DNA from 2 places in the Azospirillum sp. genome. Region 2 is predicted to be linked to the other one. Evidence: riboswitches for the same ligand, from Rfam matches in the RefSeq annotation. Region 2 holds a riboswitch; the other holds the start of a gene.

Region 1 (11,255 bases), on a different contig from region 2:
CTTCTGGGATCCTCGCCCGGCGTCTTCATCGGGCTGACCCTGGTGGTGTTCGGCGGCTGCGGCTGGCTGACCGGCCAGTCGCTGGCATCGGGGTGGAAGCCGCTGGGGGCGGTGTTCGGCTACGCCGCGCTGCTCGGCGCCGGCGACCGCTTCCTGGTCTTCGGGCTGTTCGGCGGCGAGCTGCTGTCGGCCTGGGGGTACCTGTTCCACACCGGCGTGCTGGCGGTGATCGTCTGGCTGTCCTACTCCGCCGGCATGGCCCGGCGCATGGTCCGCCAGTACCCCTGGCTGTACGAGCGCGTTGGCCTGTTCGGCTGGCGCGAGCGGCGCCGGCAGCCCGCCTGACCTTATCACCGGAGCGTCCACCCCCTTTCCGCACCCGCCGGAGCCTCTCCGGGCGGGAAGGGGGACACTCGCGCGCCGGCCGCCCCCTCCGGTTCGGGGCGCGGCGGCCGGCGGCCTTTTCCTGAACAGCATACGGAAGGGTCGAGCATGCCTGGGGACACGCGGCGCCGTTTCTGGACCATCGGGCGGAAGGTCACCGCCGCCTTCGTCGCCGCTCTGCTCGGCGGCTTCGTCGCCATCATGGGCATGCAGGCGGCCATGCAGTACCGCGACGCGGTGCGCCTTGCCGCGCACGATGCCCGCGTGAAGACGGAGATGCTCGCCAACGCCGTGCGCGTCGGCATCCTGGCCGGCGACGGCGCGGCGGTGGAGAGCGAGTTCATGCCGCTCGCCAACTCCAACGAGGTGCAGCTGGCCTCGCTGCGCGCGCTGTCGGTGTCGGCCGGGGCGCTGGTGGACTTCGCCAACCCGCGCTTCGCCCGCTACGACCTCGGCGCCGACGCGGATCTGGCCGAGGCCGCGAAGGGCGGGGCCGCGAAGGGCGGGGCCGCGAAGGGCGGGGCAGGGGTGCAGGTGCGCTCCGGCAACGGGCACATCGTGGTGGCGGTGCCGGTGGTCAGCGGCAAGAGCAACCGGCTGATCGGCGTGCTCCAGATCGCCTGGAGCCTGGAGGAGCAGGTCGCCGCGATCCAGGGGCAGATGCGCGGGCAGGTCGCGGCGGCGCTGCTGGCGCTGGCGGTGCAGATCCTGCTGCTCAACGTCCTGCTCGGCCGCGTGGTGGTGAGGCCGCTGCGCGCCATGGCGGCGGTGATGGCGCAGCTTGCGCGCGGCGACACCGGCGTGGCGGTGCCGGGCGCCGGCCGGCACGACGAGATCGGCGACATGGCGGACTCGCTGCGCGTCTTCCGCGACAACGCCGAGGCCATCCAGCGGATGCACGCCGACCAGGCCGAGGCGACCGCCCGCGCGGAGCGCGACAAGCGCGCCGCGCTCTGCGCCCTCGCCGACCGCTTCCAGAGCCGGGTGAGCCGGCTGGTGGAGGGCATCGCGGCGTCCGCGCAGGGCATGGCCGGCAGCGCCGGCACCATGGCGGAGGAGGCCGGCGACGCCTCGGCGCGGTCGCAGGAGGCGGCGCGCGAGGCCGCCGCCATCCTCGGCAACGTCCGCTCCGCCGCCGCCGCCGCGACCGAACTCGCCGGCTCCATCCACGGCATCGAGGAGCAGGTCGGCCACTCCGCCCGCATCGCCGGCGCCGCGGTGGCGCACGCCGGCCGCACCAACGAGACGGTGCAGGGCCTGATCGCCAGCGCCGGGCGGATCGGGCAGGTGGTCGAGCTGATCCACGCCATCGCCAAGCAGACCAACCTGCTGGCCCTCAACGCCACCATCGAGGCGGCACGGGCAGGGGAGGCCGGCAAGGGCTTCGCGGTGGTGGCCAGCGAGGTGAAGGGCCTCGCCGACCAGACCGCCAGGGCGACCGACGAGATCAACGCGCACGTCGCCGCCATGCAGGGCGTGACGCGCGAGGCGGCGGCGGCGATCCAGGCCATCGCCGCGACGATCACCGAGATCGACTCCATCTCCGGCGCCGTCACCGCCTCGGTCGGCGAACAGAACGCCGCCACGCGGGAGATCGCGCGGGCGGTGGAGATGGCGGCGCTCGGCAGCCAGGGCGTGTCCTCGACCGTCGCCGGGCTGGCGCACACCACAGAAAACGCGGGCGGCACCGCCGCCGCCGTGCTGTCCGCCGCGCGCGGCCTGTGCGAGCAGAGCCGCGCGCTGTCCGCCGAGATGGCGGGCTTCCTGGACGAGGTGCGCTCCCAGGCCGCGTGAGGATTTTGGAGCGCGGCGCTTGCGCCGCCGCGCTCCAGGCTGTATACACGCCCCAGCATCAAGAGTTGGGCTGACGCCCAACACCAACCTGCCGACCCGGGCAAGGTGGTGCTCCCGCGAGGGAGGATGTGGCCGTACCGGCAACCAAACGGGACCGAGCCGCCGCGTCAGCCCTCCTCGCCGAACCAGAGGAGGGATTTTTTATGCCGGACAGCCTTTCCATCGCCCCGCTCGACCTGTCGCAGCCCGACCTGTCGCTGATCCTCGGCCCGGACGACACCGCCGTCGCCGTCGGGCCATGTCCGCTGCCGGACAGCGGCCGGCGCTTCGTGCGCGGGACGGTGTACGTGGTGGTGCACCGCCGTTTCGGGCTGTGGACGCACGTCTACCGGGTTCTCGAGGAGGACCGGCCGGGCCGGATGCTGGTGCACCTGGACAAGGTCCTGGCCGGCGACCGCCTGGACGAGGCGCGGGACTGGGCGCGGCCCCCCGGACGGTGAGCCCCGCTCACCGCCCCGAATGCGGGGAATGCGAAGGGGTTCCGGAGGAGCCGCCCTGCAGCAGGGCCCGCCCGAGCAGACCGAAGTCCCGCTCGACGTCCCGGGTGAACCGTTCGAGTTCCTGCTGAACGGCGGACACGGCTTGCGTCACCGGATCTTTCCGGACCGTGGGCTGCGCCTCGGCGGTGTACGTCCGCATCGGTTCCGGATCGACGCCGGGCGGCTGGGGGGGCGCAGGGCGGGCGTCGTTGTCCTCCCCGGCGCGCGCCCGGTTCGGCCTTGCGGGAAGCGCCGTCGTTTTCACGCCGTCGGCGCCCGTGGCGTGCCTGCCGCGGTCTTTCGAGCTGGCGATCCTTCCCCCGTGGGGCGGCGTGGCGTCGGTCGTGTTGCGGGCGAAGCTGTCCAGGCACAACCCCTGGTGCCGGGCCTGCTCCAGTGCGTTTCCCGTCAGCAGCCAGCAATCCAGCGTTTCCGCTCCGCACGCGGACCCGAACGAAAACAGCGCGAGCGCCACTGCGCAGCACCGAACCATGCGCGCCATATCGACGTCCTCCCTCGCCGCCGCGGTCGCGACGGCCCCACCGAAGACATACAAGTCGCCTTCGGCAGCATTCCCCGGGAAAAAGAGAGGAGGCGGAGCGTTTGGCATACCTCCGCAGGATGGATGCGGAGGGTGGCGTCCCCACGGGGATTCGAACCCCGGTTGCCGCCGTGAGAGGGCGGTGTCCTAGGCCTCTAGACGATGGGGACATCGTGCACCGGCAAGGGCGCCGTAGATATCCGACCGGAGGCTTGGGCGCAAGCGAAACTTTATCGAAAGTGTCACGATGGCCGGATCGACACGGGATGGCCTGCCCCGGCCACCGTATATTATTTCCATAATCACCATTATGCGATTTTAGGCAATGCGGGCGGGCGCCCTCTCACGGGCTGCGCCGCACGAAGACGCGGCGGTGATGGCGTTCGCAATACGAGGAGCCCGGCCGCCGGCGCTCCTGGCAATAGGTCCAGTCCTCGTCGCCCAGGTCGCCCTGGATCCAGCGGCAGCCGCGCGGTTCCCGCGTCGAGCGCTCCTCCTCCCGCCGCCGCTGCACGGCGTAGCCGCCGACGCCGTCGTGCGACGCCAGCCCCAGCCGGTGGCAGCGCCCGGCCACCGCGTTGCGCGTCGTGCCGAACAGGTCGGCGATCTCGCCGTACGAGCGCCGTTCGTGGACGAAGAGCTGTTCCAGGATCTCCCTCGACGCCGGCCAGCCGCCGGTCCGCGCATCCCACGGCATGTCGCGTGTCCCCCTCGCACGTCCTGAACGCTCAACGCTCAAGGCCGCGCTGGGTTTCCGCGCGCTTCGAAAATCAGGCGGTGATGTCGAGGAACATGCCGCGGCGGTAGTTGCGCGGCAGCGTCAGGATGCCGTTCACCATCAGGCTGGCGAGCTGGCGCACCGACGGGATGCGCTGCCGCCCCGGGGTGCCGACCTCCCCCACCCGGCCACCGCCGCGGCCGGCGGACAGCGCGCGGGCTCCGCCACCGTCGGGGCGGATCGGGTCGGTGCTGCGGTCTCCGGTGCGGCGGATCGAGTCCATGGTCCGTATTTACCATAAATGCGCAGGGCGGGCAACCGCCCCTCCTCCGGCAAGGATGGAACAAGGATGGGACAGCGCTCTTGACCGGAGTTATCCACAAAATGGTGGACAGCTCCGTGGATAAGCCTGTTGAACCCGTGGCCGTCGTTGCCCGGCGCGGGGTGCGGGGTGGCGCGCCGAATCGCCCTCCCCGTCCGGAGAGGGGCTCCCATCCTGCGCCGCCCCGCTAACCCCGAAGAAGAGGTAGGGGATCGCCCGCCCTGCCCCATATCAGGCTTCGTTGGTAGACGAAGGAGCTGGCGCGATGGCGCACTATCTGGTCACCGGCGGCTGCGGCTTCATCGGTTCGCACTTGGCCGATGCCCTGTTGGGCGAGGGGCACGCCGTCACCATCCTCGACGACCTGTCCACCGGCCGGCTGGAGAACAAGCCGTCGCGCGCCGAGCTGGTGGTCGGCGACGTCGCCGATGCCGACGCCGTGCGGCACGCCATGGACGGCGTGGACGGCGTGTTCCACCTTGCCGCCGTCGCCTCGGTGCAGCGCTCCAAGGAGTTGTGGGCGGAGACGCACCGCACCAATGTCGGCGGCGCCGTGACGGTGTTCGAGGTGGCGCGCGCCATCCGCGATGGCGGGTCGGTGCCGGTGGTCTACGCCTCCTCCGCCGCGGTGTACGGCGACAACCCGGACACGCCGCTGGGCGAGGACTGCGTGCCGCAGCCGCGCTCGGCCTATGGCGTGGACAAGCTGGGCTGCGAGCTGCACGCCCGCGTGGCGTGGGAGATCCACAACGTTCCCACCGTGGGCTTCCGCTTCTTCAACGTCTACGGGCCGCGCCAGGACCCGCTGTCGCCCTACTCCGGCGTCATCTCGATCTTCGCCCGCCGGGTGGCGCGCGGCGAGGAGGTGGAGATCCACGGCGACGGCGAGCAGGTGCGCGACTTCGTCTACGTCGGCGACGTGGTGCGCTTCCTGATGGCCTCCATGCAGAAGCGCTCGCAGGGGGCGGCGGTCTACAATCTGTGCACCGGCCGGCCGACCTCGATCCTGATGCTGCTGGACGTGCTGCAGGAACTGTGCGGCAAGAAGGCACGGCGCCTGCACCGGCCGGCGCGGCCGGGCGACATCCGCGTGTCCATCGGCGATCCGGCCAAGGCGCGCGCCGCCTACGGGCTGACCTGCCGCACCGGCCTCCTGGAGGGGCTGGGCGCCACGGTCAGCTGGGCGGTGCTGTGAGTTCGGCGGCGATGCGCTGCGCCACCAGGTCCGCGGCCTCGGCCACGGCGGGCGTCAGCGCGTCGCCGAAGCCGAAGTCGGCGCCCTCGATTCCCCAGATCACCAGGCGTTCCGGCAGGTGGCCGAGCGCGCGGGCCGTCTCCACCGCCTCGGCGAGGCCGAACAGATGGCTGGAATAGCGGAACAGGCCGCGCGGCGGTGCGGCGCCCACGGCGTCCAGCCGCACGACGGTGCCCGATTCGGCACCGGACTGCGTGGCGTCGACCACGACGACGCGGGCTTGGCCGCGCCACGCCTCGATCAGGCCGGCGCCCTCGCCCGAATGCTCCTGCGCCGGGATTCCCAGCGCCGCCAGCCGGTCGGCGACCGCCGGACCGACGCCGTCGTCGCGGCGGAAGCGGTTTCCGATACCCAGCACCAGCGTCATCGCGTGGCCCCTTCACCCTTCGGACAGGGGCGGAACGGCGGCCGTCCGGCATCCGTTCTCAACGATCCCATCCCGCACACCTCGGCAGCACAGGGTACGATCCGATGACCATCACCCGCAATCGCGAGGACGAGAACCGCGAAGCCACCTGGCGGCTGTTCCGCCTGGAGGAGCCGACCTTCGACGACCTCACCCGCGGCGTCTTCCTCGGCGTCGTCTGGTGCTTCGTCATGTGGGCGCCGATGTTCATCGACGTGCTGACGAAGCGCTGATCAGCCGCGCTCCACCGTCAGCGTCAGGAAGTGCGTGGCGCAGGAGATGCAGGGGTCGTAGTTGCGGATCGCCTGCTCGCAGCGCCACTTCAGCTGCTCGTCGGGCAGGTGCAGGTGGGCCTGCACCACGCCCCACAGATCGCGCTCGATCTGCTTCTGGTTCTGCGCCGTCGGCGGGACGATGCGGGCGTGCGTGATGCGCCCCTCCCCGTCCAGGTCATAGCGGTGCCAGCACAGGCCGCGGGGCGCCTCTGTGCAGCCGTGGCCGCGCCCGGCGCCAGGGGCGATCGGCGGCGCCGGGATCGCCAGTTCCTCATAGCGTTCCGCCAGCTTCAGCGCCTCCTCGAAGGCGTACAGCACCTCCACCGCGCGGACGACGATGCTCTTGAACGGGTTGCGCTCGACCGGACCCAGGCCGGCGTCGTAAGCGGCCTGCCGGGCAAGCGGCGACAGCTGCGCGTGGTTCAGCGCGTAGCGGGCCAGCGGGCCGACCATGTAGGGGCCGCTGCCGTCCGTCATCACGCCGTGCAGGGCGGTGGAGTGCCGGACGTGTTCCTCGTCGAAATGCTCCTCGAAGGCGGAGACCGGGATATCCAGCCCGCGGTTGGAGACCAGCCGGCCGCGCTCGATGGCGTAGTCCTCGTCGTGGTGCAGGGCGACGAAGGTGTAGTCGTGCTCGTAGTCGGGGAACTCCAGGCCGGCGAAGACCCTGACGGTCGCCAGAGATTCGTCGACCGCGCGCTTCAGCGGCTCGATGAGGGCGCGCACCTCGGCCTTGCGGGGCGACTTGTAGAAGCCGCCGACCCTGGTGTTGACCGGGTGGATGGCGCGGCCGCCGATGACCTCGATGATGCGGTTGCCGAGCTTCTTCAGCTGCAGGCCGCGCTCGACCAGCTCCGGGTGCACCTTGGCGATCTGGAGGGCGTCCTCCATCCCCAGGAAATCCGGCGCGTGCAGCAGGTAGGCGTGCAGCACGTGGCTCTCGACCCACTCGCCGCAGTACATCAGGCGGCGCAGCTTGCGCACCCCCTCGCCGATGTCGACGCCCAGCGCGTCCTCCATGGCCTGGCTGGCGCCGGCGATGTAGGCGACCGGGCAGATGCCGCAGATGCGCGACGTGATGTCCGGCGCGTCGGAATAGGGACGGCCCTTCAGCAGCGCCTCGAAGAAGCGCGGCGGCTCGAAGATGCGGAACTTGACGTCGGTGATGACCCCGTCCTTGACCCGGACGGTCAGGGCCCCCTCCCCCTCCACGCGGGCGAGCGCGTCCACCTTGATGGTGCGGCTGGCGGTTTCAGCGATCGTCATGGGCATCACCCTCCTTCCGGAAGGTCTCGGCGTTGGCGTTGAAGGAGCGGAAGGCCTGGGCGATGTCGCGGCTGCCCACCCCCAGCGCCGCCATGTGCCGGGCGAGGCTGGCGGTGTTGGGGTTCTCCTTCGGGCCGAAGCAGCCGTAGCAGCCGCGCGCGAAGCCCGGGCACAGGTTGCCGCAGCCGGCCTGCGTAACCGGCCCCAGGCACGGCGTGCCGTGCGCCACCGTCACGCAGATCGTGCCCGCCATCTTGCACTCCACGCACTGGCTGTGCGCGGGGATCACCGGCTTGCGGCGGTTCAGCGTGGCGTTCAGCACCTCCAGCAGCTGGTGCTTGTTCACCGGGCAGCCGCGCAGCTCGAAGTCCACCGCCACGTGGTCCTGGATGGCCGTCGAGGTCGCCAGCGTGTCGATGTAGGCGGGGTGCGCGTAGACCGCCCTGATGAAGCCGTCGACGTCGCGGAAGTTCCGCAGCGCCTGGATGCCGCCCGCGGTGGCGCAGGCGCCGATGGTGACGAGCACCTTCGACTGGGCGCGGATCTTCTTGATGCGGACGGCGTCGTGCGGCGTGGTGATCGAGCCCTCGACCAGCGAGACGTCGTACGGCCCCTTGATCTCCACCCGCGTCGCCTCGAGGAAATAGGCGATCTCCACCGCCCCGGCGACCTCCAGCAGCTCGTCCTCGAGGTCGAGCAGCGAGAGCTGGCAGCCGTCGCAGGACGAGAACTTCCACACCGCGAGCTTGGGTTTGGCCTGTTTGGATTTTCGGGCCTGGACCATGGCTACAGCTCCCGCACCGTGAAGATGTCCTCGATGGTGTCGTAGCGGTACACCGGCCCGTCCTTGCACATGAAGGAGCCGCCCATCTGGCAGTGCCCGCAGAAGCCCACGCCGCACTTCATGTTGCGCTCCAGCGTCACGTAGATACGGTCCGAGGTGATGCCGCGCTCGTGCAGCGCCTGCACGGCGGGGCGGGTCATGGTCTCCGACCGGCAGACGTAGGCGGTGGTGAGCTCCGGGTCGAAGCGGGCGATCTTGACGAGGTTGGCGACGCTGCCCACCCGCCCGCGGTAGCCGCTTGGGGCCGAGTGCACGGTGACGTGCACCTGCAAATCGAAGCGCCCGCGCCAGCGGTGCAGGTCCTTCTCGTACAGGATGTCGTGGGTGCCGCGCGAGCCGTAGCAGATCACCACCTTGCCGAAGTGCTCGCGCCGGTGCAGCACCTCGTGGATCAGCGGGCGCAGGGGGGCGAGGCCGATGGTGCCGGTGACGAACAGGATGTCGTTGCCGTACGCCTCCTCGATGGGCCATGCCCGGCCGAACGGGCCGCGCACGCCGACCACGTCGCCGACCTTCAGCTTCGCCAACGCCTTGGTCACCGTGCCGACCTCGCGGATGGTGTGCACCAGCGTGGTCAGGTCGCGGCAGTCGCCGGAGATGGAGATCGCCACCTCGCCCGCGCCGAAGGCGTAGAGCATGTTGAACTGTCCGGGCTGGTAGACCAGCGGCCGGCCGTCCAGCGAGCGCAGGTGCAGCGTGAAGCAGCCGTCCACCTCGGCGATGCGGCGGACGATGCGGAACGGCCGCGTGTCCATCGGGTCGGGCGCAGGGGCGGGGGAAGCGTTCACGCGGGTCGGTAGGGTGCCGTCCATGACGGTCGCTCCGCAGCGGTGGTGCTCAGTAGACGGCGTCCGTGGTCAGCTCGACGATGCGCAGCCGCGCCTCGGAGATGCGGCGCCCCATGATCGGGATGAAGCGCTGGTAGAGCTGGTAGCCGAGCTCGTGGTTGGCCTCGAGCTTGGTGCGCAGGCAGGCGCCGTCGATGGTGATGGCGCGCACCTGATCGGTGGCGCGGGCGTCGAAGGTCCAGACGTAGGGCGGCACCAGCCAGGACCAGCCGATGATCTCGCCCTCGCCGATGTTCTCCACCACCACCGCGGGCCGGCCGGGCGCGTGCACCTCCACGGCGACGCTGCCCTGGCGGATCAGGTAGAAGTGGTCGGCCTTGCCGCCCTCCTTGAACAGGTACTCGCCGGGCCGGTAGTGCGCGTTGGCGCAGCAGCCGACGACGATGTCGCGGACGTCCGAGCTCATGTCCCGGAAGAACGGATGTTCGGCCAGCAGCCGGCCCAGCCCCTCGATCGCCACCATCTCACGCCCTCCCCTCGTCGGTGCCCTTTGCGTCGCCACGCGTGCTGTCGTGGATCGCGCGGGCTTCCTCGGTGATGTCGATGCCGACCGGGCACCAGGTGATGCAGCGCCCGCACCCGACGCAGCCCGAGGTGCCGAACTGCTCGTGCCAGGTCGACAGCTTGTGGGTGATCCACTGGCGGTAGCGCGACGCCGTGCTCTGCCGGATGCTGCCGCCGTGGATGTAGGAGAAGTCCAGGGTGAAGCAGGAATCCCAGCGCCGCACCCGCTCCGTCCGTTCGCCGGCGAGGTCGGTCACGTCCTCCATGGTCGAGCAGAAGCAGGTCGGGCAGACCATGGTGCAGTTGGCGCAGGACAGGCAGCGCTTCGCCACCTCGTCCCAGCGCGGGTGCTCCAGGGTCTTCGCCAGCAGGCCGGCGACGTCCGGCACCATGGCGCGGCCCATCTGCCCGCGCGCGGCGTCGGTGACGGCTTGGGCGGCCTGCACGTCGTACACCTCGGCCCGCCGGCCGGGCAGCGCGTCCAGGATGGCGCGGCCGTGTTCGCTGCCCGCCTCGACCAGGAAGTCGTGCCAGCCGTTGCGGTTGATCTCGGTGATGGCGAGGTCGTAGCCGCCCTCGGCCTTCGGGCCGCCGCCCATCGACGTGCAGAAGCAGGTGCCGCCCGCCCGCCCGCAGTTGACCGCGACCACGAACGCCGTGGCCCGCCGCGCGGCGTAGCCCTGGTCGGTGAACTGCGGGGCGCCGTGCCCGCCGTCGTGCGGCTGCACGCCGAACACTTGGTCGTGGATGCCGAGCGCCTTCAGTTCGCACGGCCGGACGCCGAGGAACGCCTGGCGCGGCGGCGTGTCGTCGGGCTTCTCCACGGTGAAGCCCTTCTCCGGGTCGCGCGCCGCCGTCCACAGCGACTGCCGCGGCGGGTACAGCGCGCGCTTCCAGCTGTGCGGGCCGACCGTGTAGCCGAACAGCGTCTCGTCCGGGCCGGTGTTCAGGCGGTAATGGCCGCCGTCCTGCTCGTCGATGACGCCGATGGGGAGGTCGGCGGTGCTGTCGACCGGCTCGTAGGCGATGGCGCCGTCGCGCACGCGGGGGCCGATCACCGCGTAGCCATCGCCTTGCAGCGCGGCGATCAGGGCGTCGAGGCCGTCGCGGCCGACCACCAGCCGGTGGCCGGCGGGCGCCGCGTTGGTGTCGTTGTGAACCATGGGCTCCGTCCGATGCGAAGCGTTCCGACGGGCACGAGTATACGCGTGTCACGGCGCGCCACGCTGCGCAAATAGCCGCAGCCGGAGGTCTCGTGCCCTGCGCCTTTCGGGGGGCTTGGACCTTTTCAACGGAGCGCGCGCGCCGTAATGATCGCCGGCGGACGGACGGGGGATCGGCGATGGATCGATGGAACGGCGGCGGACGGCGGTCGTGGCGGCGCCTGTCGCCGGGCGCGCTGCTGCTGGCGCTGGCGCTGCTGGGCGGGGCGGCGCTGCTCGAACGGCTGGATCTGCTGCCGCCCGGCACGGTGGAACGGCTGCTCGGCCAGGAGCCGAAGCGCCCCGCCTACCGCGTGCCGGCGGTGCCCCCCGACGCCGCGCGGGTCGACGTGGCGG
Region 2 (11,255 bases):
GGCTCGACCGGCGTGGAGTAGTCGGCGACGATGCGCGCCTGGCTGCCGGTGATCACCAGCACCTTCTGGCCCAGCGGGATCGGCTTCTCCTCGCGCTGGGTGACCGACACCAGTTCGTCGTTCGCCTTGCGGACGATGTATTCCCAGCCGGTGGTGTCGCCGGTGACGTGCTCCACCGCCGTGCCGATCAGGCTGCCGATCGCCGTGCCGCCGACCGCGCCCAGCGCCGCGTTGACGCCGAAGCTGCCGCTCTGCGAGCCCAGCACGCCGCCGGCGGCACCGCCGGTGACCGCGCCGACCGTGCCGCTGGCGCTGATCGCCACCTGCCGGAAGCCGACGACGACACCCGGCTCGACCTTGTTCGCCTGCTGCACGGAGCCGGCACCGTAGGTGTTCGGCGAGTAATTGGGGGTACAGGCCGCGACGCCGGCAAGTCCGGCGACCAGCAGACCGATGGTGACGGTTCGCATCACGAGCGCTCATCCGCTGTACGGGTTGGGCGCTCGATAACGGATTCGCCGGCCGGAGTCACCCGACATTTTAGGGAATCGGGTGAGCCCCGCCGGTATGGCTTCCTATTCCTCGCGCGTGACGAGGTGCACGTTCTTGCCGCCTTCGCGCATCAGCACGGCGCTGGCGTCCAGCTCGGCGTTGGGATTGTCGACGCGGACCCAGAGGATGACGCCGCCGGCCTCCAGCGCGCGGGCGAACTCGTCGGTCTCCGGGTGGCTGGTCAGCTCGTCCAGGTAGTCCTTGATGGCGATGCCGCCGATGCCGGCCGCCACCACCGCCGCCACGCTGGCGGTGATCGGGCCGCCGACGATGGCGATCAGGCCGGCGGTGGTCAGCGGGAAGGCGTATTTCAGCTCGCCCACCAGGCCGGTCAGCGCCTCGTCGCGCGGGGTGGACGGGCGCTTCTCGGCCGCCTCCAGGGACGTGTGGCTCGCCAGCACGCTGAGGTCCTCGCGCGCGAAGCCGGCCGCCAGCAGGGCGCCCACGGCGCGGTCGAAGGACTCCCGTGTCTCGAACAGGGCCACGACCTCGCGGACTTCGCCCGGGTTTGCGGTATCGGACGCTTGCGCCACGGCCATCTCCTCACGACGTTACGGTGGCCCACTCTAGCCCCCTGCGGGGGCGGTGCGCCAGAGCGCTCGCCGTGCTATAGGGTCACGCCCCCGCCCCATCCCCCACTGCCGGTTTCAACCCGTGTCCGACCTCACCGTTTCCGTCCCGTCCGATGCCACGCCGATGATGGCGCAGTACCTGGAGATCAAGCAGGCGCACCCCGACTGCCTGCTGTTCTACCGGATGGGCGACTTCTACGAGATGTTCTTCGACGACGCGGTGAAGGCCGCGCAGGCGCTGGACATCGCGCTGACCAAGCGCGGCCAGCACCTGGGCGAGGACATCCCGATGTGCGGCGTGCCGGTGCACAGCCACGAGAACTACCTGCAGCGCCTGATCCGCCAGGGCTTCCGCGTCGCCATCTGCGAGCAGATGGAGGACCCGGCGGAAGCCAAGAAGCGCGGCTCCAAGTCGGTGGTGAAGCGCGGCGTCATCCGCATCGTCACGCCGGGCACGCTGACCGAGGACACGCTGCTCGACGCGCGCTCCTCCAACTGGCTGGCCGCGGTGGCCGAGGTGGCGGGATCCATCGGGCTGGCGTGGCTTGAGCTGTCGACCGGCGAGGTGGTGGTGCAGCCGGTGGACCGCGCGGGTCTCGGCGCCGCGCTCGGCCGCCTCGACCCGCAGGAGGTGCTGGTCCCCGAACGCCTGTGCCAGGACCCCGACCTGTTCGAGCTGTGGGGCGAGTGGAAGGAGCGCCTGACCGTCCAGCCCAACCCGCGCTTCGATTCCGAGAACGGCAAGCAGCGCCTGCTGACCCTCTACGGCGTCGGCACGCTGGACGCCTTCGGCGGCTTCACGCGCTCGGAGGTGGCGGCGGCCGGCGCGCTGGTCGGTTACGTCGAGCTGACGCAGAAGGGCCGCATGCCGCGGCTCTCGCCGCCGCGCCGCGTCGGCCCCGGCGCCGTCCTGGAGATAGACGCCGCGACCCGGCGCAACCTGGAGCTGACCCGCACGATGACCGGCGAGCGGCGCGGCAGCCTGCTCGCCACCATCGACCGCACGGTGACCGGCGCCGGGGCGCGTATGCTGGCGATCCACATGTCCGCCCCGCTGACCGACCCGACGGCGATCGCCAAGCGCCTGGACATGGTCGAGTTCGCGCTGACCGAGGAGCGGCTGCGCGCCGACGCCCGCGAGGTGCTGAAGCGCTGCCCGGACCTGGAGCGCGCGCTGTCCCGCCTGTCCTTGGGCCGCGGCGGTCCGCGCGACCTCGCCTGCGTACGCGACGGGCTGCGCGCCGCCGCCGAAGTGAAGGCGCTGCTGCACGGCACCTTCCCGCTGCTGCCCGACGGCCTGGGCGCCATCGTGCGGAACCTGGGCGAGCATTTCGAGCTGGTGGACCGTCTGGCCCAGGCGCTGGCGCCGGAGCTGCCGCTTCTGGCGCGCGACGGCGGCTTCATCGCGCCGGGCTATTCCTACACGCTGGACGAGCTGGTCACGCTGCGCGACGAGAGCCGCCGCCTGATCGCCGGCCTGCAGGCCAAGTACGCCGACCTCGCCGGCGTGCCGGCGCTGAAGGTCAAGCACAACAACGTGCTCGGCTACCACATCGAGGTGACGGCGACGCACGCCGACAAGCTGCTGTCGGGCAAGAACCGCGAGCTGTTCATGCACCGGCAGACCATGGCGAACGCCGTGCGCTTCGGCACGGTCGAGCTGTCGGACCTGGAGCGCCGCATCTCCGAGGCGGCCGACAAGGCGCTGGCCGTGGAGATGGGCCTGTTCGAGGAGCTGGTCGCCCTGGTCACCGACCAGGCCGACCGCATCGTGCACGCCGCCCGCGCACTGGCCGCGCTGGACGTGGCGCTGTCGCTGGCCGAGCTGGCGGCGGAGCGGCGCTACAACCGTCCGGTGGTGGACCACAGCCTCGCCTTCTCGATCAAGGGCGGCCGCCACCCGGTGGTGGAGGCGGTGCTGGACAGCCAGAACGCCGGCCCGTTCGTCGCCAACGACTGCGATCTGGCGCCGGAAAACCGGCTGTGGCTGCTGACCGGCCCGAACATGGCGGGTAAATCGACCTTCCTGCGCCAGAACGCGCTGATCGCCGTGCTGGCGCAGATGGGCAGCTTCGTGCCGGCGGACAACGCGCACATCGGCGTGGTCGACCGGCTGTTCAGCCGCGTCGGCGCGGCCGACGACCTCGCCCGCGGCCGCTCCACCTTCATGGTGGAGATGGTGGAGACCGCCGCCATCCTGAACCAGGCCGGCGAGCGGGCGCTGGTCATCCTCGACGAGATCGGCCGCGGCACCGCGACCTTCGACGGCCTGTCCATCGCCTGGGCGTGCGTGGAGAACCTGCACGACGTCAACCGCTGCCGCGCGCTGTTCGCCACGCACTACCACGAGCTGACCATGCTGGCCTCCAAGCTGCCGGCGCTCAACTGCCACACCATGCGCATCAAGGAGTGGCAGGGCGACGTGGTGTTCCTGCACGAGGTGACCTCCGGCGCAGCGGACCGCAGCTACGGCATCCATGTCGCCAAGCTGGCCGGCCTGCCGGCGGCGGTGGTCGGCCGTGCCGAGGAGGTGCTGCAGATCCTCGAATCCGGCGAGCAGAACGCCGCCATCCACCGCCTCGCCGAGGATCTGCCGCTGTTCAGCGCCGCAAAGAAGCGCCCGCCCCCGGCCGCTCCGGCCGCGGCACCGCCGCAGCCCTCCGCCGTGGAGGAGGCGCTGAAGGCCGTCAACCCCGACGACCTGACGCCGCGTCAGGCACTGGAGGAGCTGTACCGGCTGCGCGGGTTGCTGAAGGGGTAAGGGGCGGTTACGCCGCGTCGGCCTTCAGCGCCCGCGCCGCCAGGGCCAGCGGGTTCTCGCCGGGGGCGCAGGGGTGCTCGGCCAGCACCTCCTCCGGCACGCAGGAGGCCACGTAGGCGTCCAGGCTCTCGAACTGCGGGATGATCATGCCGATGCGGGTCAGCGTCACCACGCGCAGCACCTGCCCCTCGCCGGTCAGCATGGCGACCGACTTGCCGGCCGCGATCGCCTCGCCGTTGACCACCAGCAGCATGCCGATGCCGGCGGAATCGATGAACTCCAGCCCGCCCAGGTCGAGCACGCAACGGCGGTCGGTGGCGTGTTTCACGTCGGCGATCAGGTCGCGCACCTCGTCGCCGCCCTGGCCGGTCAGGCGCCCGGCGAGGGCGAACCGCGTGAAATGGCGGTCGTGGAACTTGCGGTACTGCACGGCATCACCGGCGCAGAGAGTAAGGAGCCACACCTCTATGATCAGGCAACCCAGCCGTGACAAGCGGCGCGGAGCGCATACTCCTGCGTGACGTTGCCGCACGGAGGCTTGACGCGCCCGGTGGCCGGGCCTAAAACCGTCGTCACGTGGTGATTTGGGCGACCGGCTTGCGGGCCACGTAAAACAATCCGCTAAAGAGGTCCGAGCCGCGTCCGCGCCTCGACCTGTGGACGGTCGGGGCGTTTTTTGTTTGTGCGGCCGGCACGCCCCCCGGCCGCGGGAACAGGAGAGAGGCGGCCATGGCCAGGACCGATACCCGCAAACCCAACGTCGCCGGGCTGCGCCCGCGCTCCAAGCTGGTGCACGGCGGCACCCAGCGTTCCGGCTTCGACGAGACGTCGGAGGCGATCTTCCAGACCTCCGGCTTCGTCTACGCCTCGGCCGAGGAGGCGGAGAGCGCCTTCCTCAACGACGGCCAGCGTCAGGTCTACTCGCGCTTCCGCAACCCGACCTGCGCCATGTTCGAGGACCGCCTCGCCGCTTACGAGGGCGCGGAGTGGGCCTACGCCACCACCTCCGGCATGGCCGCGGTGACGGCGGCGCTCCTGTGTTTCCTCAAGGCCGGCGACCGCATCGTGGCACCGTTCGCGCTGTTCGGCTCGTGCCTGCACATCGTCAAGAACCTCTGCCCGCGCTACGGCATCGTCCCCGTCCTGATCGACGGCACCGATCCGGCGGCCTGGGAGGAGGCGCTGTCCCAGCCGACGGCCGCGGTGTTCCTGGAGACCCCCTCCAACCCGGGGCTGGAGATCGTCGATATCAAGGCGGTGTGCGACCTCGCCCACAAGGCCGGGGCCAAGGTGGTGGTGGACAACGCCTTCGCCACGCCGGTGGCGCAGCGCCCGCTGGAGTTCGGCGCCGACGTCGTCGTCTATTCAGCGACCAAGCACATCGACGGCCAGGGCCGCTGCCTGGGCGGCATCATCCTGTCCGACGCCAAGTTCGGCACGGAGGTGATCCACCCCTTCGTCCGCCACACCGGCCCGACCATCAGCCCGTTCAACGCCTGGGTCCTGCTCAAGGGCCTGGAGACGCTGGAACTGCGCGTCAACGCCCAGACCCAGGCGGCCACCCAGGTGGCGGAGTTCCTGTCCACCCACCCGAAGGTGACGCAGGTGCTCTACCCCACCCTGCCCAGCCACCCGCAGCACGATCTGGCGCGCCGGCAGATGACCGGCGGCGGCACCATGGTCGCCTTCCGCATCAAGGGCGGCCGGGACGAATCGTTCCGCTTCATGAACGACCTGCGGATGGTGCTGATCTCCAACAACCTGGGCGACGCCAAGAGCCTGATCACCCACCCCGACACCACCACCCACGCCAAGGTGGCGCCGGAGGACAAGGCCAAGGCCGGCATCCGCCCCGACCTGATCCGCCTGTCGGTCGGCCTGGAGGATCCGCAGGACATCGTCGAGGATCTGGACCGCGCCCTGCGTTCGGCGTAGAACCCGTCGCTGCGGAACCCCTCCCCATCCTTCAGCGTTGGGGAGGGGCTTTCTGTTGCAGCGCACAAGGACGGTACACATGGCGGCTCGGCGAGCCAACCCTGCGGGTCACGCCACCCGGATGGCGGCGGTGGTGAACGAACTGGCGAAGACCGCCGGCAAGCACGGCGAGATGGGCGTCGCCGCGGCGCGCACCATCGGCTACCGAACGGCGATGATGGCCGGCACATTGACCGACCCGTTGTCGGCCACCGATCCCGAGTTCGTCCGCATGGGCGCGGAAAAGGTCGAGGCCGTGGCCGAGGCGACCTCCGCCATGGCGGTCGGCGTCGCCGAGCTTCAGCACGCATGGCTGGCGCTGTTCACCGGCCCGGTGCAGGCGGCGACGCTGGCGATGGCCAGCCTGGGCACCTGCCGCTCGCCGCTCGATCTGGTCACCGTGCAGCAGCGCTGGTGGGAAGAGAGCATGAGCGCCGGCATGAACGCCGGCATGCATTTCGTGGAATCCGCGGCCAGCCTGGCCGGCGCCGGCCTGCCGGCCTTCCACCGCCGCGCCCGCGCCAACGCGCGCCGTCTGTCGCGCGTCCGGCGCTGAGCCGAAGCGTCAGAACAGGTCGATCGACCCGTAGTCCTGCTCGTCGCCGAACACGGCCTCGCGGCGCCCGTGCGCGTCGAGCACTTCGACGACCACGTCGTTCGGGCAGTCCCGGTTGATGGCCTGCGCGATTTCGAGGAGCGGAGATCCGATGCGCAGGCCGCCGCCTGTGTGGTCCCGCGGCGTGGGAGCGAGGGTAACGAGCATTGTACGCACTCCGGCGTTTATCGCCATGAGCCATAGATATACGCCAAAAGGCTTACCAAGCCGTTGAGGAGGGACGAGGCGCCCCGCGAACTTTGCGGGTCTGACCGGTGAATTCCGCGCCCCGCCGACGCCCGTGCACCCCCAGGCGAATCCGTCTATAGTGCGAATCGTCCGCACCGCCTGGAAAGCCCGCCCTGATGCTGTCGCCCCGCGCCGCCGCCCCCGCCGCACCGCCCCAGGAGATCCCGAACCGCCGCGCCATCATCTCCAAGGCCAAGCTGATGGAGGAGCTGGACGCGCTGGTCGAGGAGCACGGCACCGGCGACAAGGTGCGCCCGCATGTCATCGCGTGCCTGCGCGGCGCGCTGACCCGCGGCCGGGCCGAGGTGCGCGCCCGGTTCGAGCAGGGTGGCTCCGGCGAGGAATGCGTGCGGCAGAACTGCTACCTCGCCGACCGGCTGATCCGCACGCTGGCCGCCTTCACGCTGACGCACATCTTCCCGTCCGCCAACCCGACGCTGGGCGAGCAGTTCGACATCGTCGCCACCGGCGGCTACGGCCGTGGCGAGCTGGCGCCGTTCTCCGACATCGACCTGCTCTTCCTGCTGCCCTACAAGCGCACGCCGCGGGTCGAGCAGGTGGTCGAGTACATGCTGTACGTCCTGTGGGACCTCGGCCTGAAGGTCGGCCACGCGGTGCGCAGCGTCGACGACTGCATCCGGCAGTCCAAGGCCGACGTCACCATCCGCACGGCGATCCTGGAGTCGCGCTACCTCTGGGGCCCGCGCAAGCTGTTCCAGGAGCTGAAGAAGCGCTTCGACAAGGAGGTCGTCTCCGGGTCCGGCCAGGAGTTCGTCGAGGCCAAGCTGGCCGAGCGCGACTCCCGCCACCAGAAGCTCGGCGACAGCCGCTACGTGCTGGAGCCGAACCTGAAGGACGGCAAGGGCGGCCTGCGCGACCTGCAGACGCTGTTCTGGATCGGCAAGTACCTGTACCGCGCCGACGAGGCCGACGAACTGGTCGGCAAGAACGTCCTGCTGCCCGAGGAGGCGCAGCGCTTCGCCAAGGCGCAGAACTTCCTGTGGACCGCGCGCTGCCACCTGCACTACCTGACCGGCCGCATGGAGGACCGCCTGACCTTCGACGTGCAGTCGGAGATCGGCGCCCGCATGGGCTACACCGACCACGCCGGCACCAAGGGCGTGGAACGCTTCATGAAGCACTACTTCCTGGTCGCCAAGGACGTCGGCGACCTGACGCGCATCTTCTGCGCGGCGCTGGAGGCGGAGTCGAAACGCCCACCCAAGTTCAACATCCTGCGCCTCGCCGCGCTGACCCGCCGCAAGGACATCGACGGCTTCGTCCTCGACGGCGAGCGCCTGAACGTGCGCGACGACAAGCAGTTCCGTGAACACCCGATCGACATGATCCGGCTGTTCCACGTGGCGCAGCTGAACGACCTGGACATCCACCCGAACGCCCTGCGCTCGATCACCCGCTCGCTCACGGCGCTCGGCCCCAAGGTGCGCAACGACCCGGAAGCCAACCGGCTGTTCCTGGAGATGCTGACCGGCCCCAAGGACCCGGAGCTGGCCCTGCGCCGCATGAACGAGGCCGGCGTGCTGGCCCGCTTCGTGCCCGACTTCGGGCGCGTCGTGGCGCAGATGCAGTACGACATGTACCACGTGTTCACCGTGGACGAGCACACGCTGTTCGCCATCGGCATCCTGCACAAGATCGAGCAGGGCGAGCTGGCGGACGAGCTGCCGCTGTCGTCGGAGGTGATCCACAAGGTGGTGTCGCGCCGCGCCCTCTACGTGGCCGTCCTGCTGCACGACATCGCCAAGGGCCGCGGCGGCGACCACTCGGTGCTGGGTGCGCGCGTGGCGGAGAAGCTGTGCCCGCGCCTCGGCCTCACGGCGGAGGAGACGGAGACGGTGGCGTGGCTGGTGCGCTGGCACCTCGCCATGTCGCAGGTCGCCTTCAAGCGCGACCTGGAGGACGAGAAGACCGCCCGCGACTTCGTGGCGCTGGTGCAGTCGCCGGAGCGCCTGCGGCTGCTGCTGGTGCTCACCGTCGCCGACATCCGCGCCGTCGGCCCGCAGCGCTGGAACAACTGGAAGGCCACGCTGCTGCGCGAGCTGTACAACCGTTCCGAAGAAATCATGTCCGGCGGTCTGTCGGTGGCGGGGCGCGAGCGGCGCATCCAGGCGGCGCAGGCGGCGCTGCGCGAAGAGCTGGCCGACTTCGAGCCGGCGGAGACCGACACCCACCTGACGCTGGGCTACCCCGCCTACTGGCTGAGCTTCGACACCGACACGCTGGGCCGCCACGCCCGCCTGATCCGCAGCGCCGAGCGCGACCAGCGCCCGCTGACGGTCGAGACGCGGGTCGACCGCGGCCGCGCCATCACCGAGGTGACGATCTACGCCACCGACCACCACGGCCTGTTCTCGCGCCTCGCCGGGGCGCTGGCGGCGAGCGGGGCGGACATCGTCGACGCGAAGATCTTCACCATGACCAACGGCATGGCGCTGGACGTCTTCTCGGTGCAGGACGCCGCGGTGGGCGGCGCCTTCGAGGGCGGCGACAAGCTGGCCAAGCTGTCGGTGACCATCGAGAGGGTTCTGGCCGGCCAGCTCAAGCCCTTGCAGGAGCTGGCGAACCGCCGCTCGCCGATGACCAGCCGGACGCGCGTCTTCCACGTGCCGCCGCGCGTGCTGATCGACAACGCCGCCTCAACCACCCACACGGTGATCGAGGTGAACGGCCGCGACCGCCCGGGCCTGCTGTACGACGTGACGCGCGCGCTGTCGAACCTGTCGCTGCAGATCTCCTCGGCGAAGATCGCCACCTACGGCGAGAAGGCCATCGACGTCTTCTACGTGAAGGACGTGTTCGGCCTGAAGGTGACGCACGACAGCAAGCTGGCGCAGATCCGCGAGCGGCTGTTGCACGCCCTCGCCGACCCCGCCGGCGAGCCGCCACTGCAGGCCCCGGTGCCGGCGGTGCGCCGCTCCCGCCCGGTCGACGCGGCGGACTGAGGCGATGCTGTACGCGCAGTTCCTCATCGCCCTGTCGGTCGCCGCACCCGGCGTGCTGTCCTACCGCACCATGCGCAGCGGTGCGCATGGCCGCGCCCTGGCGGCCGGCGGCGCGGCGCTGTTCTCGGCGCTGTGGGCCGGCGTGGTCGGGCTGATCGTCTCCGTCACCGCGGACACCGCCATCCCCGGCGAGCTGTGGGCGGCCCTGGCGACCGCCGTGGTGGTGACCGAGGCGTTCTTCGCCGAGACGGCGCGGGCGGAGTAAGAAGGCTTACTGCCCCCTCCCCATCCCTCCCCCGCTCTCGCGGTGGAGGGGGCAGAGCGGCGGAGTTCCCTCCACCGCGAAGCGGGGGAGGGCTAGGGAGGGGGCCGACATCTCCGATCGCTAAGCGAACCGCACCACCGACCCGTCCGGCCGCTCCCCTGCCACCGTCGGATCACCCAAGGCCGCTCCCGTCCGCCGCCGCGTCAGCTCGCAGCGGATCAGGATCGAGCCGGACAGGATCCGCCGGCAGCGCAGGCTGTCGGTCTCGTTGATCAGCTCCAGGTGGTTGCGGGTGAGCACGGCGCGCAGGAGGCTCTCGCTCCAGCCCTGCAGCGCTTGGCGCTTGCGCGCGATATCGTCGGCGCTCTGGAAATCGACGAGGAAAGCGGCGGCGGGCTGCATCGACAAACAGGCACCCTGGCGATCGGACTCGCCGGAAGAGCCGGCGCTGATTCCGGTAGAAACAGGCGGGCGCGATCCATGTTCCCCGTCCGCGCGGCTTTCCGGCCCGGGCGTTCGCCGCTATACCCCTGGGCATGAGCTTCGCCCGCGCCATCGCCACCGTCGGCGGCCTGACCATGGTGAGCCGGCTGGCCGGCTTCGCCCGCGACATCCTGACCGCCGCCGTGCTGGGCGCCGGGCCGGCGGCCGACGCCTTCTTCGTGGCGCTCAAGCTGCCCAACCTGTTCCGCCGCCTGTTCGCCGAGGGCGCCTTCTCCGTCGCCTTCGTGCCGCTGTTCAGCGCCGAGCTGCAGCGCCACGGCCGCGCCGCCGCCGTGACCTTCGCCGAGGAGGCGCTGGGCGTGCTGCTGAGCGTGCTCGTGCCCTTCGCCGTCCTGGCGGTGCTGGGCATGCCGGCGCTGATGCACCTGCTGGCCCCCGGCTTCGCCGACGAGCCGGAGAAGTTCGCGCTGGCCGTCCACATGGCGCGGCTGACCTTCCCCTATCTGGTGCTGATCTCGCTGGTGACCTTGCTGGGCGGGGTGCTCAATGCGCTCGACCGCTTCGGGCCGTTCGCGGCGGCGCCCATCGCCTTCAACCTGACGCTGATCGCGGCCATGCTGCTGGCCCCGCCGCTGGGGCTGCAACCCGGCACCGCGATGGCGGCGGCGGTGACGCTGTCGGGCGCCGTGCAGCTCGCCTGGATGGCCTGGGCGTGCCGGCGCGAGGGGATCGCGCTGCGCCTGCGGCCGCCGCGGCTGAGCGAGCGCGTGCGCCGCCTGTTCCGGCTGGTCGGGCCGGGGGCGCTGGGCGCCGGGGCGGTGCAGGTGAACCTGTTCATCAACATGATCCTGGCCTCGCTGCTGCCCAGCGGCGCGGTGTC

Evidence for each region. A riboswitch is a leader RNA that binds a small molecule or an ion and turns the genes downstream of it on or off. The one in region 2 is predicted to bind S-adenosylmethionine.
Region 1: it holds a riboswitch for S-adenosylmethionine, as region 2 does, so the genes downstream of both, ACRWK7_RS09155 (hypothetical protein) here and metZ (O-succinylhomoserine sulfhydrylase) in region 2, are expected to answer to the same signal.

The regions. Positions count from the first base shown of each region.
Region 1 covers NZ_JBOZRT010000040.1:164-11,418, forward strand. Annotated here, with positions in the region: gene ACRWK7_RS09145 (DUF6867 family protein) at 1-345, shown strand, start outside; gene ACRWK7_RS09150 (methyl-accepting chemotaxis protein) at 493-2,178, shown strand; SAM-I-IV-variant riboswitch at 2,229-2,336, shown strand; gene ACRWK7_RS09155 (hypothetical protein) at 2,382-2,678, shown strand; gene ACRWK7_RS09160 (hypothetical protein) at 2,686-3,219, opposite strand; tRNA gene ACRWK7_RS09165 (tRNA-Glu) at 3,353-3,428, opposite strand; gene ACRWK7_RS09170 (GcrA family cell cycle regulator) at 3,602-3,955, opposite strand; gene ACRWK7_RS09175 (hypothetical protein) at 4,029-4,259, opposite strand; gene ACRWK7_RS09180 (NAD-dependent epimerase/dehydratase family protein) at 4,564-5,493, shown strand; gene ACRWK7_RS09185 (hydrogenase maturation protease) at 5,474-5,920, opposite strand; gene ACRWK7_RS09190 (hypothetical protein) at 6,025-6,192, shown strand; gene ACRWK7_RS09195 (Ni/Fe hydrogenase subunit alpha) at 6,193-7,500, opposite strand; gene ACRWK7_RS09200 (oxidoreductase) at 7,487-8,284, opposite strand; gene ACRWK7_RS09205 (FAD/NAD(P)-binding protein) at 8,287-9,156, opposite strand; gene ACRWK7_RS09210 (cyclic nucleotide-binding domain-containing protein) at 9,182-9,655, opposite strand; gene ACRWK7_RS09215 (4Fe-4S dicluster domain-containing protein) at 9,657-10,859, opposite strand; gene ACRWK7_RS09220 (GmrSD restriction endonuclease domain-containing protein) at 11,039-11,255, shown strand, end outside.
Region 2 covers NZ_JBOZRT010000155.1:200,626-211,880, forward strand. Annotated here, with positions in the region: gene ACRWK7_RS32940 (hypothetical protein) at 1-470, opposite strand, end outside; gene ACRWK7_RS32945 (hypothetical protein) at 576-1,085, opposite strand; gene mutS (DNA mismatch repair protein MutS) at 1,249-3,885, shown strand; gene ACRWK7_RS32955 (STAS domain-containing protein) at 3,893-4,315, opposite strand; SAM riboswitch at 4,452-4,531, shown strand; gene metZ (O-succinylhomoserine sulfhydrylase) at 4,615-5,820, shown strand; gene ACRWK7_RS32965 (phasin family protein) at 5,900-6,415, shown strand; gene ACRWK7_RS32970 (hypothetical protein) at 6,425-6,622, opposite strand; gene ACRWK7_RS32975 ([protein-PII] uridylyltransferase) at 6,820-9,666, shown strand; gene ACRWK7_RS32980 (hypothetical protein) at 9,671-9,931, shown strand; gene ACRWK7_RS32985 (hypothetical protein) at 10,052-10,339, opposite strand; gene murJ (murein biosynthesis integral membrane protein MurJ) at 10,468-11,255, shown strand, end outside.